4 regions of the Endozoicomonas sp. ALB115 genome follow, and region 4 is predicted to be linked to each of the others. Evidence: predicted binding sites of a transcription regulator. Region 4 holds the regulator's gene; each other region holds the start of a gene.
The links. Region 4 encodes FNR, which switches genes on or off when oxygen is low (the NO sensors DNR and NnrR bind a similar motif). Its sites were predicted from a motif close to TTGATNTANATCAA; they were not measured.

Region 1 (3,170 bases), on a different contig from region 4:
GATTTCACCATCATGGTTAAAAATAATGGCCCGTGAACTGGTTGTACCCTGGTCAAGAGAAACAATGTATTTCTTTTCAGTGGTCATTCTTTTGTCCTTGATTCCTTAATTAGCAGGGGGCCCTGCCTTCTCACAAAACTCACAAAATTCACAAAAAGCGGCTAATAACCCACTTTCACCACCAAAATAACGTAATCATTTGATTTTGAAGCATATATTCTATTCGAATATATGGTTGGCACGATATTTAATCGTTTAAAATCAAAATGTTACCAAGGGGTGGTGAAGGTCGGTAATAAACAATCAGACGGTTTTGATTTCACAATCAGGTGTTGCGCAGTCAACAGGCTCCACCTGCTTACCCAGCACATTGATGTAAAGCCACGCACCGGTCATGGCACCACAGACAGGCGCAACAATCGGTACCCAGAAATAGGGGTTGGCTCGTGCACCCGTCAGCGCCACTTCGCCCCAGCCTGCAAAAAAGGCAAAGAGTTTCGGGCCAAAATCCCGTGCCGGGTTCATGGCAAAACCGGTCAGAGGGCCGAAAGAGGCACCGATAACAGCAATAAGAATACCGATGAGAAGGGCAGAAAGCGCACCGTTGGAAACACCATTATTTTCATCACCGATAGCCAGAATTCCGCCCATGAGCACAGCGGTGATGACAAACTCGACAGCGAAGGCCTGCAGGTTAGTCAGTGCCGGGTTGGCATATGTCGAGAAAATACCCGCTGTGGCCAGACTCTCCTCAGAGCCACGAACAATATGATGGGTCAACTCATAATCAGCGAATAAGCCACTGTACAGGAAGTAAACCAGGGCCGCAGAACAGAAAGCACCCAACACCTGGGCAACAATAAAGGGCACGACCTTGTGTTTGTCGAAGCCTTTAAAAACAGTTAATGCAAGCGTGACTGCCGGATTCAGGTGAGCACCGGAAATGCCGCCGGTAACATAGATGGCAATGGCAACACCAAGCCCCCAGACGATGGACACTTCCCACTGACCAAAATCAACACCAGCCAGAACGAGCGCCGCGACACAACCCACACCAAAGAAAATAAGAAGACCTGTGCCTATAAACTCGGCAAGACATTCCCCAAGCAATGATTTTCTCATAATGGCTACTTCCACCTGCTTTACGCAGATTAATATTTATTAATTAAGGCATAGTCGTTTATTAAAAATAAAGAACTCAACAAATGCCCTCTTGTCGACAAAATATTGCAAATAAAAACAAACATTATCAACCCTTAAGATTGATATGAATCAAGCAATTGCCAAAAAAGACAGCCAGCTTCGGGAAATACTCACAAAAACAACTAACAGAACACAATTCTTAACATGCGCATCATGAGCTTCAATTAACCACTAAGAAATTATTCCGCAATAAGTTCCGCATCTGACCTAGTACATGGTTTCAATGTAATTGATGGGTTCCTTCTATCAATGACTCCCAAGCTCCGTTCGTCCTGAGCGGAGATTGTACACATCAAACTCATTGAAATGATGTACTAGTTAAGGCCGCTACCCGCTTCCCGCAAAAGCACAAGCGGCCTGTCTTTTTCGGGCAGCGATTTTTTTATGACCGGATGACAACTCGTGCCTTTCTGTTGATTTGTGTCATTTTCTGAATAGAGCCGTTTATTTATAGTGCTCATTGCGAACATAAACGAACATCCAAGAGCAAATTCAATGAGGCAGATAGAGACCGACGTTGTCATCATCGGTGGGGGTGCCACCGGAGCGGGCGTTCTTCGCGACTGTGCTCAACGGGGAATGCGTGCCATCCTGGTGGAAAAGGATGATATCGCCAACGGTACTACCGGGCGTAACCACGGTCTGCTCCATTCCGGTGCCCGCTACGCAGTGACCGATCCTCACTCTGCCATTGAATGCATCCGTGAAAACCAGATTCTGAGGAAAGTGGCCAGCCACTGTATTGAAGAGACCGGTGGGCTGTTCATCACCCTGCCTGAGGACGAACTCTCCTTTCAGGAAACATTCATTACCGCCTGTACATCTGCGGGTATACAGGCCGAGGCATTAACACCTGCAGATGCTCTGCGCATTGAGCCAAATGTGAATCCCAAACTGCTGGGTGCAGTCCGTGTTCCAGACGGTACCGTTGACCCTTTTCGTTTAACTGCGGCCAACATCCTTGATGCAGAAGAATACGGCGGTCGCCTTATGAGCTATACCAAAGTCGTTGGCCTGATCATCAACAATGGCCGGGTACGGGGGGTACACTGCATCAGTCTGAAAACCGGTGAAAAAGTGGATATCCATGCTCAGCAGGTGGTGAATGCTGCCGGTATCTGGGGGCAGCAGATTATTGAATACGCAGACCTTGCCATTCATATGTTCCCGGCCAAAGGCTCGTTATTGATTGTTGATTACCGCATTAATGGTATGGTGATCAACCGCTGCCGCAAACCCTCCGATGCCGACATTCTGGTTCCCGGGGACACCATCTCGCTTATTGGTACCACCTCGGAGAAAATCCCATACAGTGACATCGAGAATATCCGGGTCAACCCCGATGAGGTTGACGTTCTGTTAGCTGAGGGTGAGAAACTCTGTCCGATCATGGCCAGGACCCGTGTACTTCGTGCCTATTGCGGTGTTCGCCCGCTGGTCTCTCTGGGAGATGACCCATCGGGTCGAAATATCAGCCGGGGGATCGTCTTGCTTGACCACGGTGAAACGGATGCCTTGCCGGGTCTTATTACCATTACCGGCGGAAAGCTGATGACCTACCGGCTGATGGCGGAAATGGCCACGGATGCGGTGGCAAAAAACCTGGGCAACAGCAAACCCTGTGTCACGGCTATACGACCACTGCCCGGAGCTAATGGCAAACACAGCGATATTTACGCTCCCCAGGTTTCTATCCCGGTATCAGGCTCAGCAAAGTACCGCCATGGAGAAAGAGCGGCAAAGTTCCTTGCCAACGACAAAAAGCAGAATGCGGTTATCTGTGAGTGCGAAATGGTCACTCGCGGTGAAATCGAATACGCCGTCCATAACCTTAATGCCAGAGATCTGGTTGACCTTCGTCGTCGGACCCGCATTGGCATGGGGCCTTGCCAGGGAAAAATGTGTGCCTGTCGAGCGGCCGGTATTGTCAGCGAAATAACCCACGACGATAACGGTGAACAAGCGCT
Region 2 (3,170 bases), on a different contig from region 4:
GTACAGCAGCGTTTTACCCAGGTTGGCGCGGGCACCGAAGAACTGCATCTGCTTGCCAACAACCATTGGCGACACACAGCAGGCGATGGCGTAATCATCGCTGCTCATATCAGTACGCATCAGATCATCATTTTCGTACTGGATAGAGCTGGTATCGATGGATACTTTGGCGCAATACTCTTTGAAAGACACCGGCAGCTGCTCAGACCACAACACCGTGATATTTGGCTCTGGTGATGGTCCCATGGTGTACATGGTGTTCAGGAGGCGGAAAGAGTTTTTGGTAACCAGTGTACGACCATCAAGGCCCATACCACCGATAGCCTCAGTAGCCCAGATCGGGTCGCCAGAGAACAGCTGATCGTATTCAGGAGTACGCAGGAAGCGAACCATACGCAACTTCATTACGTAGTGATCGATCAGTTCCTGGGCATCCGTTTCAGTGATTCTGCCTGCTTCCAGGTCACGCTGGATATAGATATCCAGGAAGGTAGCCGTACGTCCCAGAGACATGGCCGCACCATTCTGGGACTTAACCGCAGCCAGGTAACCAAAGTACGTCCACTGAACCGCTTCACGGGCAGAGGCAGCAGGGTTACCGAGATCGCAACCGTATTTGGCCCCCATCTCCTTGATCTGCATCAGCGCCTTGATCTGCTCCATGACCTCTTCACGCAGCTGGATGGTACGCTCAAGATCCTCGCCGGAAGTCAGCGCCGCATCCAGAGACTTGTGCTGGGCTTTCTTGTCAACAATCAGACGATCAATACCGTACAGAGCGATTCGGCGGTAGTCACCAATAATACGTCCACGGCCATAAGCATCTGGCAAACCGGTAATTATGCCAGACTTACGACAGTTGCGAATGTCCGCAGTGTAAACATCGAAAACACCAGAGTTGTGCGTCTTGCGATATTCAGTGAAGATTTTGCTAACCATGTTATCCAGTTTACGGCCATAAACTTCACAGGAAGTTTCAACCATACGAATGCCACCGTTGGCGATGATGCCACGCTTCAGCGGCTTATCGGTCTGCAGACCAACAATGGTTTCCAGATCTTTATTGATGTAGCCAGCGTCGTGAGAAGTAATAGTGGATGGCAGATCGGTATCGAAATCCAGGGGGGCGTGAGTGCGGTTCTCTTCTCTGATGCCTTCCATAACATCAGCCCACAGTTTGTCTGTCGCTTCAGTGGAACCGGCCAGGAAGGAACTGTCACCCTCGTAAGGGGTGTAGTTTTTCTGGATAAAGTCACGAACGTTGATGCTTTCAGACCAGTCGCCGGAAGTGAATCCTTCCCATGCTGCTGGCAGTTCGCTGGTGGTTACAGTCATACTAAGAGGCTCCTGATAGGTTGGAGAATTCTTTGGGGATGCTGCTCCGGGTCAGTCAGACTGCATTGATTGGCGGCGACACCAACTTGATCTGCATCAATGAAAGTAAATCATTGTCGGCTTATCGTTTGCCTATCTTGCGGGGACGCAGACATTGCGATAACACATCATCACAAAAATCATCACATCTATGTGGTCATACCGCAGGTGTAAAACTGGCCAACCCGGTGAATAAGAAATAATTTCAGTCAAATTAACGTATATACGACAACTCTGCCATCAGTGTTAATACCTACCGGCTATAAAAAAACATAAACACATTTCCACAGGAATTAACAAAAAAAGATATCCTCTTATATTTTATTAACTATCCCTTGATTAGCAAAAATTAGTTATTACCAATAGTCCAAAATTCAAAAAAATTATGAAATCAAGCAACGATCTATTTTTATGAATGCTAGTCTTTGTTTCTGTTAATTCTATTTCGTTTCGTTTTTCAAAACAATTAACGACACTAACATTATACTGTTAACGTTTGTTGCCGTTTATTCAGAGAGTTTTAAGTAGTGTTACCTATTCATACCGAAAATGGGTTTGTCTAACATCGTCAACCAAATAAAGACATTTTATCCGTTTCTGGGAGAGGATGAACAGGAGGTAGTTATGAGCAAATATATTTACACAACCATTTATGAGCAGTTCACCGGCCTGAAGCCACCTGAGCCAAAAGACCACAAGCCACGTCGCCGTAGAGGCTACGGTCACCCTTATCGTATGCGCCTGAATATGCAGGAAGGTTCTGTCCAGAACAGTGAACTGCTGTCTGACCGGGACTCAGAAAGAGACCTGTATGAACAGACGCCTGTTTCCGTTTTTCAGCCATCGGTTACCAAGCAGCCTGTCCGCAGGTTTTCATCCGGTGGTCAAAGCTATCGCAGTGGTAACAGCGTTGGTAACAACAGCGCCATCAGCGGCACTATGAACTGCAGGCCTGCTGCGCCTGAAGACCGCCATAGCAGCGCCGAGCCCAAGGTAACCTACAAAAAGCGCCGCCAGTACGGGCCTTCAGGCTTCGGTATTGGCTCAATGAGCAGAGACGGCAACGACAACTCTGATTATTGAATACCCGTTTTATATTGATTGTTTTTGAATACTGACACTACCAGCCAGGCTTATTCAGCGGAGCTTGTCTAGCGGAACCCATTCATTACTTTCCCGGATTATTTTCGCCAAAGGCCCTTATTTCAAGGCCTTTGTGCTCTTTTTGAACCCATAAAATCAAAGCGTTCTTTGCTGTAGATAGCTGTCATAATCCGGAATATGCCGGTTATGAGATTGTCCAAGCAAGTCTGACGAGAATATGTAATCCGCCGAGCTCTGGTTACAGGCAACCGGGATATTCCACACCGCTGCGATCCGTAACAATGCCTTAACATCCGGATCATGGGGCATTGGCTCAAACGGGTCCCAGAAAAATACCAGCAGGTCCAGTTTGCATTCAGAAATCAATGCACCAATCTGCTGGTCTCCACCCAGCGGACCACTGATAAATTTTGTGACCGGCATAGACAGTTCTTTTTCCAGCAGACTTCCTGTGGTACCCGTGGCAAAAAGATCATGACCCTGCAGCTTTTCTTTATGGCGCAGACTCCACTGCACCAATTCCCCTTTCTTATTATCATGAGCGACCAGGGCAATGCGCTTCCTGGATGAGACACTGTATTCTTTATAAATCATAAAGTACTTCTCTATTTTTTCTGCGAAAAAATATAAAAATGGAAAGCGCTATATTCTCACTGAATAAAAAAAAATGCGATGACTTCTCTCGAAATCAT
Region 3 (3,170 bases), on a different contig from region 4:
GTTCAGGCTGCTGCAGTCCGGGTTATCACTCTATGATTTGGGCGTACGTTATATTCTGCTGGGTGGCGGCGTTGCTTCCCCGAGGCTGGTGGAGGCGGTAAAAGCACAGGGGGTCACTGTTCTGACCACCTATGGTCTGACCGAGATGGCCTCTCAGGTGTGTACCGGAGAGCCTCTGTTTACCAGTGGTCGTGTTACTTCCGGAGCGGTATTGCCATGGCGTGAGGTCCGTTTAACAGAGGACGGCGAGATTCAGGTGCGTGGTGACACTCTGGCCAAAGGCTATTTTCAGCAGGGCGAGGTGACGCCATTTCCGGGTACCCGTGGCTGGTTTAATACCGGTGACAAAGGACGTTGGCACGGTGACCAGTTACAGGTCTGTGGTCGTATGGATAATATGTTGATCTCAGGGGGGGAGAATATTCATCCTGAAGAGATTGAGCAGGCTTTGCTGACCTTCCCGGAGATTGTCCAGGCGGTGGTCGTTGCCATAACGGATCCTGAATATGGCCAGCGCCCTGTGGCTTACGTTCAGACGGTGGACGGTGCCCTGAATGAATCATTTACAAAACAGAGGCTGGCAGGCAAGATAGCTAAATTCAAAGTGCCGGTACATATTCGTTTGTTTCCTGAGCAGATAGCGGAAGCCGGGATCAAGATTAATCGCCGTTTTTTTCAGGCACTTTTGGAATAATACGACGATACAGGCAGATTTCTGCCAACAATGTACTAGACTAGGTTCAACAAACTTAGCCAAACCAAATTGCAGGGCGCAATTGGTTTGAATTTAGCAGTCAGACGTTGAAGTTAGAATAATATGAAAAATAACCCCATTAGCTACAACGCTTCCAGCGCCCGGACCTCTTTTGATGAGGCGCTGTCCCATAATTCCCCAGTCAGGGCTTTTCTGGCTGTAAAACTTCCTCTTGAACTTGCTGCAACGCTGCATAAGAAAGCCATTCATCGAGCCGGTGAAGGTCATGTTCATGACTTGCGCTGGGTAGCTCCCCAGCAGCAGCACATTACCCTTAAATTCCTGGGCAATAGCTCCCCCCAACAGTTACAGCAGTTAATCAGCAATCTTGAAAATGATCTGGCGGACTACCATACCTTTGACAGTATGACCGGTTGTTTTCGTTTCTTTCCAAATGAGCGAAACCCCCGGGTGCTGGCTCTGGAGATGCATTCAGGACAGGAGTTAAAACGGCTAGCTGATATCTGTGAGCAGGCAGCAGTGCAGTCAGGCTTCAGTGCTGAAACCCGGAATTTTCGCCCCCACGTAACCCTGGGGCGGTTTAAACGACCAAGGTATGTCACCCATAGTCAGTATTTTAACCTTCCCAGCTTCCGGGTGACGGTGGGTGAGGTGGTATTACTGGAAAGTGAGAACACTGCAATGGGAACGCGATATAAATCTCTCCATGCTTTTCCGTTGTTGCCTCTTGCTATTAGTGCATGAAAACACTGATGAGTAGATGGTTGCCTGGTACATGGCTTCAATGAGTTTGACGTATACAATCTCCGTTCACCCTGAGCGCCCTTCGGCTCCGCTCAGGATGCACGGACGAAGGGTGCTTGGCACGATCTCAGAGTCCTGAGTTTTCGCCCTTCGACAGGCTCAGGACGAACGGAGTGCGGAGGCATGACAACCCGGCAAACTCATTGAAACCATGTGCTAGTTGTTGATACTTATTTTTCTGGCTATTTCTTGATAAGTATCAAGTCGGTTTTTTTGTTCAGCGTGCTATGCTGCGCAAAAACTACTGGATAATTCTCTATGGAATTGGTGTGTCCTGCCGGTAACCTTCCTTCCCTGAAAGCCGCTGTCGATAATGGTGCTGATGCCGTATACATCGGCTTTCGTGATGAAACCAATGCCCGACATTTTGCCGGTCTGAACTTTTCTGATCAGCGGGCCATGAAGGCACTGGACTACGTTGATAAAAATCCCCGTGGAAAAAAGGTGCGGCTTTTTGTTGCGGTAAACACCTATGCTCAGGCGACCAACTGGCACCGCTGGAAAAAAGCAGTGGATATGTGTGCCGACTTCGGTGTCGATGCCCTGATTGCTGCCGATATCAGCGTGCTGGACTATGCCTGCAAGCGATACCCCGATCTTAATCTTCATCTTTCCGTTCAGGCTTCTGCCACTAACCAGGCCAGCCTGTCTTTTTATCATGATCATTTTGGTATCAAACGCGCAGTACTGCCCAGGGTGCTGTCGTTAAAACAGGTTGAGCGACTGGCTCAGAAAAGCCCGGTGGAGCTGGAAGTATTTGCCTTTGGCAGTCTTTGTATTATGGCCGAAGGGCGCTGCATTCTCTCTTCTTATGTGACAGGGGAATCGCCCAATACCGCCGGTGCCTGTTCTCCGGCATCCGCTGTGCGCTGGCAGACAACGGCCAATGGGATGGAAACCCGACTGGGAGGTTTGTTGATCGACCGTTTTGATCACCACGAGCAGGCCGGTTATCCAACCCTCTGCAAGGGGCGCTTTACGGTGAATGATCAGGTCAGTCATGCCATTGAAGAGCCTACCAGCCTCAATACCCTGGATCTGATCCCTCAGCTGTATCAGTCTGGCATCAGTGCGGTGAAAATTGAGGGCCGCCAGCGAAGCCCGGCCTATGTTGCCGAAGTGGTGAGAATCTGGCGGGAAGCGCTGGACCATTACCAGGTCAATCCAGATCGTTTTACCACCAATGAACGCTGGATGGCTGGCCTTTCCCGTTTGTCTGAAGGTAGCCAGACTACACTGGGTGCCTATAATCGCCCCTGGCAGTGATGTTAGCTGCTTGACACTCTCTTTTGATTTAAACCACAAAGACACGAGCCATAAAGGTTTACATGCTTTGCTTTCTTTGTGGCTGGCAGATCGCGTTTTCGGGTAACGCCCGGCGCAGACAGGGAATAAACTATGCAAATCACCCTTGGCCCATTACTGTTCTTCTGGCCTAAACAAGACGTTATGGCGTTTTACGAGAAAGTAGCCGAGTCCGCCTTTGAACGAGTCTACCTGGGAGAAGTCGTATGCTCGAAAAGACGTGAGCTGAAGTTGGATGACTGGTTAGCCATTGCCAGGTTATTGCAGTCTAAAGGCAAAGAAGTCGTTCTATCGACACTGACGCTGATTGAAGCTGAGTCTGAACTGGCTCAGGTGAGCAAGGTCT
Region 4 (3,170 bases):
GCTGGCCAGTCCCCGAACTTTGCTGGATAAGTCAGCGTTTGGTGCCAGAAACAGGTCCCAGATATTGCGGTGCATGCGAGGAGAAATCTGATAGATACCGAGTGCCTGGTGATTGGCCTGTTTCAGATGAAAACCAAGCCCGGACTCTCTGGCTGCGGTACCAAGCAGCAGGTTCTCAGCAGTAGGGCTCCACATACCCAGATGCTTGAGTGCGGGGCGAACAACATAGTGCCTTAGTTCCTTGGCGCATATTCCCATTTGCAAAGTCCTTTTCCCGGGTAGATCCCGGTCTGTGCGTCCTGTAACTGCGGGAGGGGCTCTCAGATCCAGACATTAACCCTGGATCTAAGAGACATATCGTATCATCCCTGAAATTCTGAACTGAGGGTGGTTTTACTCACCGGCAAAATTGCACAGGGCATAGGTTGGAATGCCCGCCGCATTGAGTCTGTCAGCGCCCTTGAGGTCTGGCAGATTGATGATAGCTGCAGCTTCCAGTGTGCTGGCTCCTGCTTGTCGAATCAACTGATCCCCAGCCAGCAGTGTGCCTCCGGTGGCGATAAGGTCATCCACTAACAGAATTTTTTCACCGGCCTTAATGGTGTCTTCATGCATTTCCAGTACGGCTTTGCCATATTCAAGGTCATACTCGACACTGAGGGTTTTGCCTGGCAGTTTGCCTTTCTTGCGAAACAGTGCCAGCGGCTTGTTCATGATATAGGACAGTGTCGAGCCAAGCAGGAAACCGCGGGCATCAAGCGCGCCAATGCGATCAAAAGTCTGGTTCTCATAACGCTGAACCATGACATCCACGGCCTTACGCCAGGCTTCCGGGTTTTCAAACAGTGTGGTGATATCCCGAAACAGGATGCCTTCATGGGGCCAGTCCGCGATGGTTCTGATTTGCGTTCGCAGATATTCCTGAACGGATGAACATTCGTTTGTATGCATGGGAGGGAGCATGCCGCTGTCAGTCAATGGATAAAAAGGAAGAAGCCACCTCAAAGGGTAGCTTCTTTAGAGGATAAAGTCAGGCGTTGGTAGCAATCGGTTCCAGTGTTTTTCCCCCGGCCAGGGCACAGAGTTCAACCGAGTTGCGAATTTCGATTTCCTTGCCCACGGCGGAGATCAGGCCGTTTTTCTGGAATCGGGTAAATACACGACTAACCGTTTCTACCGCCAGACCCAGGTAGTTCCCCATCTCATTTCTCGACATGGACAGACGGAACGACTGGGAAGAAAAACCCCGGCGACGAAAACGGCTGGCCAGGTTAATCAGGAAGGTGGCAATACGTTCATCGGCGTTTTTCTTGGACAGCAGCATCATCATTTGCTGGTCTTCACGGATACGCTTGCTCATCAGGCGCATCAGATGTCGGCGCAATTCCGGGAATTGATCGGAAAGGGTTTCCAGTTGCTCAAAAGGAATCTCGCAGATCATGGTGGTTTCCATCGCCTGGGCCGACACCGGATAGGTATCCGTATCCATACCGCTCAGGCCAAGAATTTCGCTGGGCAGGTAAAATCCGGTGATTTGTTCCTCACCTTCATTGGTCGCTGTGTAGGTTTTGAGAGCCCCTGAGCGAACAGCAAAGACACTGGTAAAGGGGTCACCTTCCAGAAACAGGTGTTCGCCTTTTTTCAAAGGACGCCCACGCTTGATAATGTGATCCAGCTGATCGATATCCTTAATGCTCAGTGCCAGTGGCAGGCACAGTGAGCTGAGGCTGCAGTCTCTGCAGGCCACATGGCTCGGCTGTCGGACGTTGGGCTTTGACGTCATTGAGAGGCCTCAAAGTCGTATTTGGCGAAATTCGACACTGTTTATGGAAAACCAAGTGTATGAAAAGTGTTACCGGAGTGTAAATCAGGTATGTACGCAACCGGGCAGACCCAGGGTAGGGGTTTGGTGCTGCTTCAGCAATGCGTCATAAACTGCGGTGGTTCCGGTGAGCTCTCATCTGCCGTGTCATCTATCAAGCTCAGGGCTGACCCTGATCATGGTATGGTCATGGCTCCTGGTGGTTGTGTGTCTTTATCCCTGAAAATCAATCTGACATTGTCTTATGTCACAGGATTAAATTTTCGTTCGTGGTATTTAACGGACATGGCAGATTTTGCACTTATGTTTCAAGTAAATCAATGTGATAGTGGTGGCAAGTCGTCGTCAGTTTCAGTTTTTTTCTGATAAACCGGTGAGCTGCAGAGAGGTTTCGGTTCTGTGCGGGATGATCAGTCGTTGTCGGTACTGGCGGGAGAGGGGCTCCGGAGCCTGGTGATTGCTCCGGAGTGTTACTCAGATAACCTTTGAGAAGAGCGTCTTCTCTTTCATCTCCGGTTGATGGAGATAGTGGTCGAACTGCATACAGATGTTACGGATCAGCAGTGTTCCCTTTGGCAGTACTTCCAGCAAGCCATCGCTATTGAGACTGATCAGGCCGTCTGCCCTCATCGGCTCCAGCCTTGCCAGCTCATCCCGGAAGTAATCCCTGAATTGAATATCAAACCGCTGTTCAATATCGCTGAAGTTCAGTTTGAAGTGGCAGATCAGCTGGGTAATCACTGCCTGGCGGACTTTGTCATCAGCGGTCATCTTCAGGCCGCGAACCACTGGCAACTGCTGTTCATTGATCATTGCACAGTACCGGGCTTCATCGGTGCTGTTCTGGATATAAGTGTCGCCTACCTGGCTGATGGCAGACACGCCCATGCCGATCAGGTCGCAATGACCATGGGTGGTATAACCCTGGAAATTCCGGTGCAGCGTGCCTTCTTCCCGGGCAATGGCCAGTTCATCGTCTGGCAGGGCAAAGTGATCCATACCGATGTAGATGTAGCCCTGATCCAGCAGTTTTTCCGTGGCCTGATGCAGAATGTCCAGCTTCACTTCCGGCGCAGGCAGATCCTGCTCATTAATTCGGCGCTGTGGTTTGAAGCGGTGGGGCAGGTGGGCGTAGTTAAACAGGGATAGCCTGTCCGGGGCCATATCAGCCACACGATCGATGGTTTCCATAAAACTGTTGGTGGTCTGGAAAGGCAGGCCGTAAATCAGGTCCATGTGTACCGAGCGGAATGCCATGACCCTGGAAGCATCAAGAATGGATTGAATCATGCTTTCAGGTTGAACCCGGTTAACGGCTTGCTGAACTTTGGGGTTCAGGTCCTGAACG

Region 1: the regulator FNR is predicted to act here: its motif matches at 1,617-1,630, upstream of glpA (anaerobic glycerol-3-phosphate dehydrogenase subunit A).
Region 2: the regulator FNR is predicted to act here: its motif matches at 1,422-1,435, upstream of pflB (formate C-acetyltransferase).
Region 3: the regulator FNR is predicted to act here: its motif matches at 1,709-1,722, upstream of ubiU (ubiquinone anaerobic biosynthesis protein UbiU).

The regions. Positions count from the first base shown of each region.
Region 1 is NZ_JBLYZG010000015.1:21,908-25,077, reverse strand. It holds gene glpK (glycerol kinase GlpK) at 1-87, opposite strand, end outside; gene ACO6VE_RS09455 (MIP/aquaporin family protein) at 304-1,122, opposite strand; gene glpA (anaerobic glycerol-3-phosphate dehydrogenase subunit A) at 1,699-3,170, shown strand, end outside.
Region 2 is NZ_JBLYZG010000027.1:12,099-15,268, forward strand. It holds gene pflB (formate C-acetyltransferase) at 1-1,335, opposite strand, end outside; gene ACO6VE_RS13180 (hypothetical protein) at 1,999-2,457, shown strand; gene ACO6VE_RS13185 (methylglyoxal synthase) at 2,614-3,072, opposite strand.
Region 3 is NZ_JBLYZG010000027.1:51,380-54,549, reverse strand. It holds gene menE (o-succinylbenzoate--CoA ligase) at 1-694, shown strand, start outside; gene thpR (RNA 2',3'-cyclic phosphodiesterase) at 818-1,459, shown strand; gene ubiU (ubiquinone anaerobic biosynthesis protein UbiU) at 1,778-2,785, shown strand; gene ACO6VE_RS13335 (U32 family peptidase) at 2,918-3,170, shown strand, end outside.
Region 4 is NZ_JBLYZG010000017.1:21,799-24,968, forward strand. It holds gene ACO6VE_RS10255 (hypothetical protein) at 1-258, opposite strand, end outside; gene ACO6VE_RS10260 (adenine phosphoribosyltransferase) at 394-951, opposite strand; gene fnr (fumarate/nitrate reduction transcriptional regulator Fnr) at 1,031-1,783, opposite strand; gene hemN (oxygen-independent coproporphyrinogen III oxidase) at 2,297-3,170, opposite strand, start outside.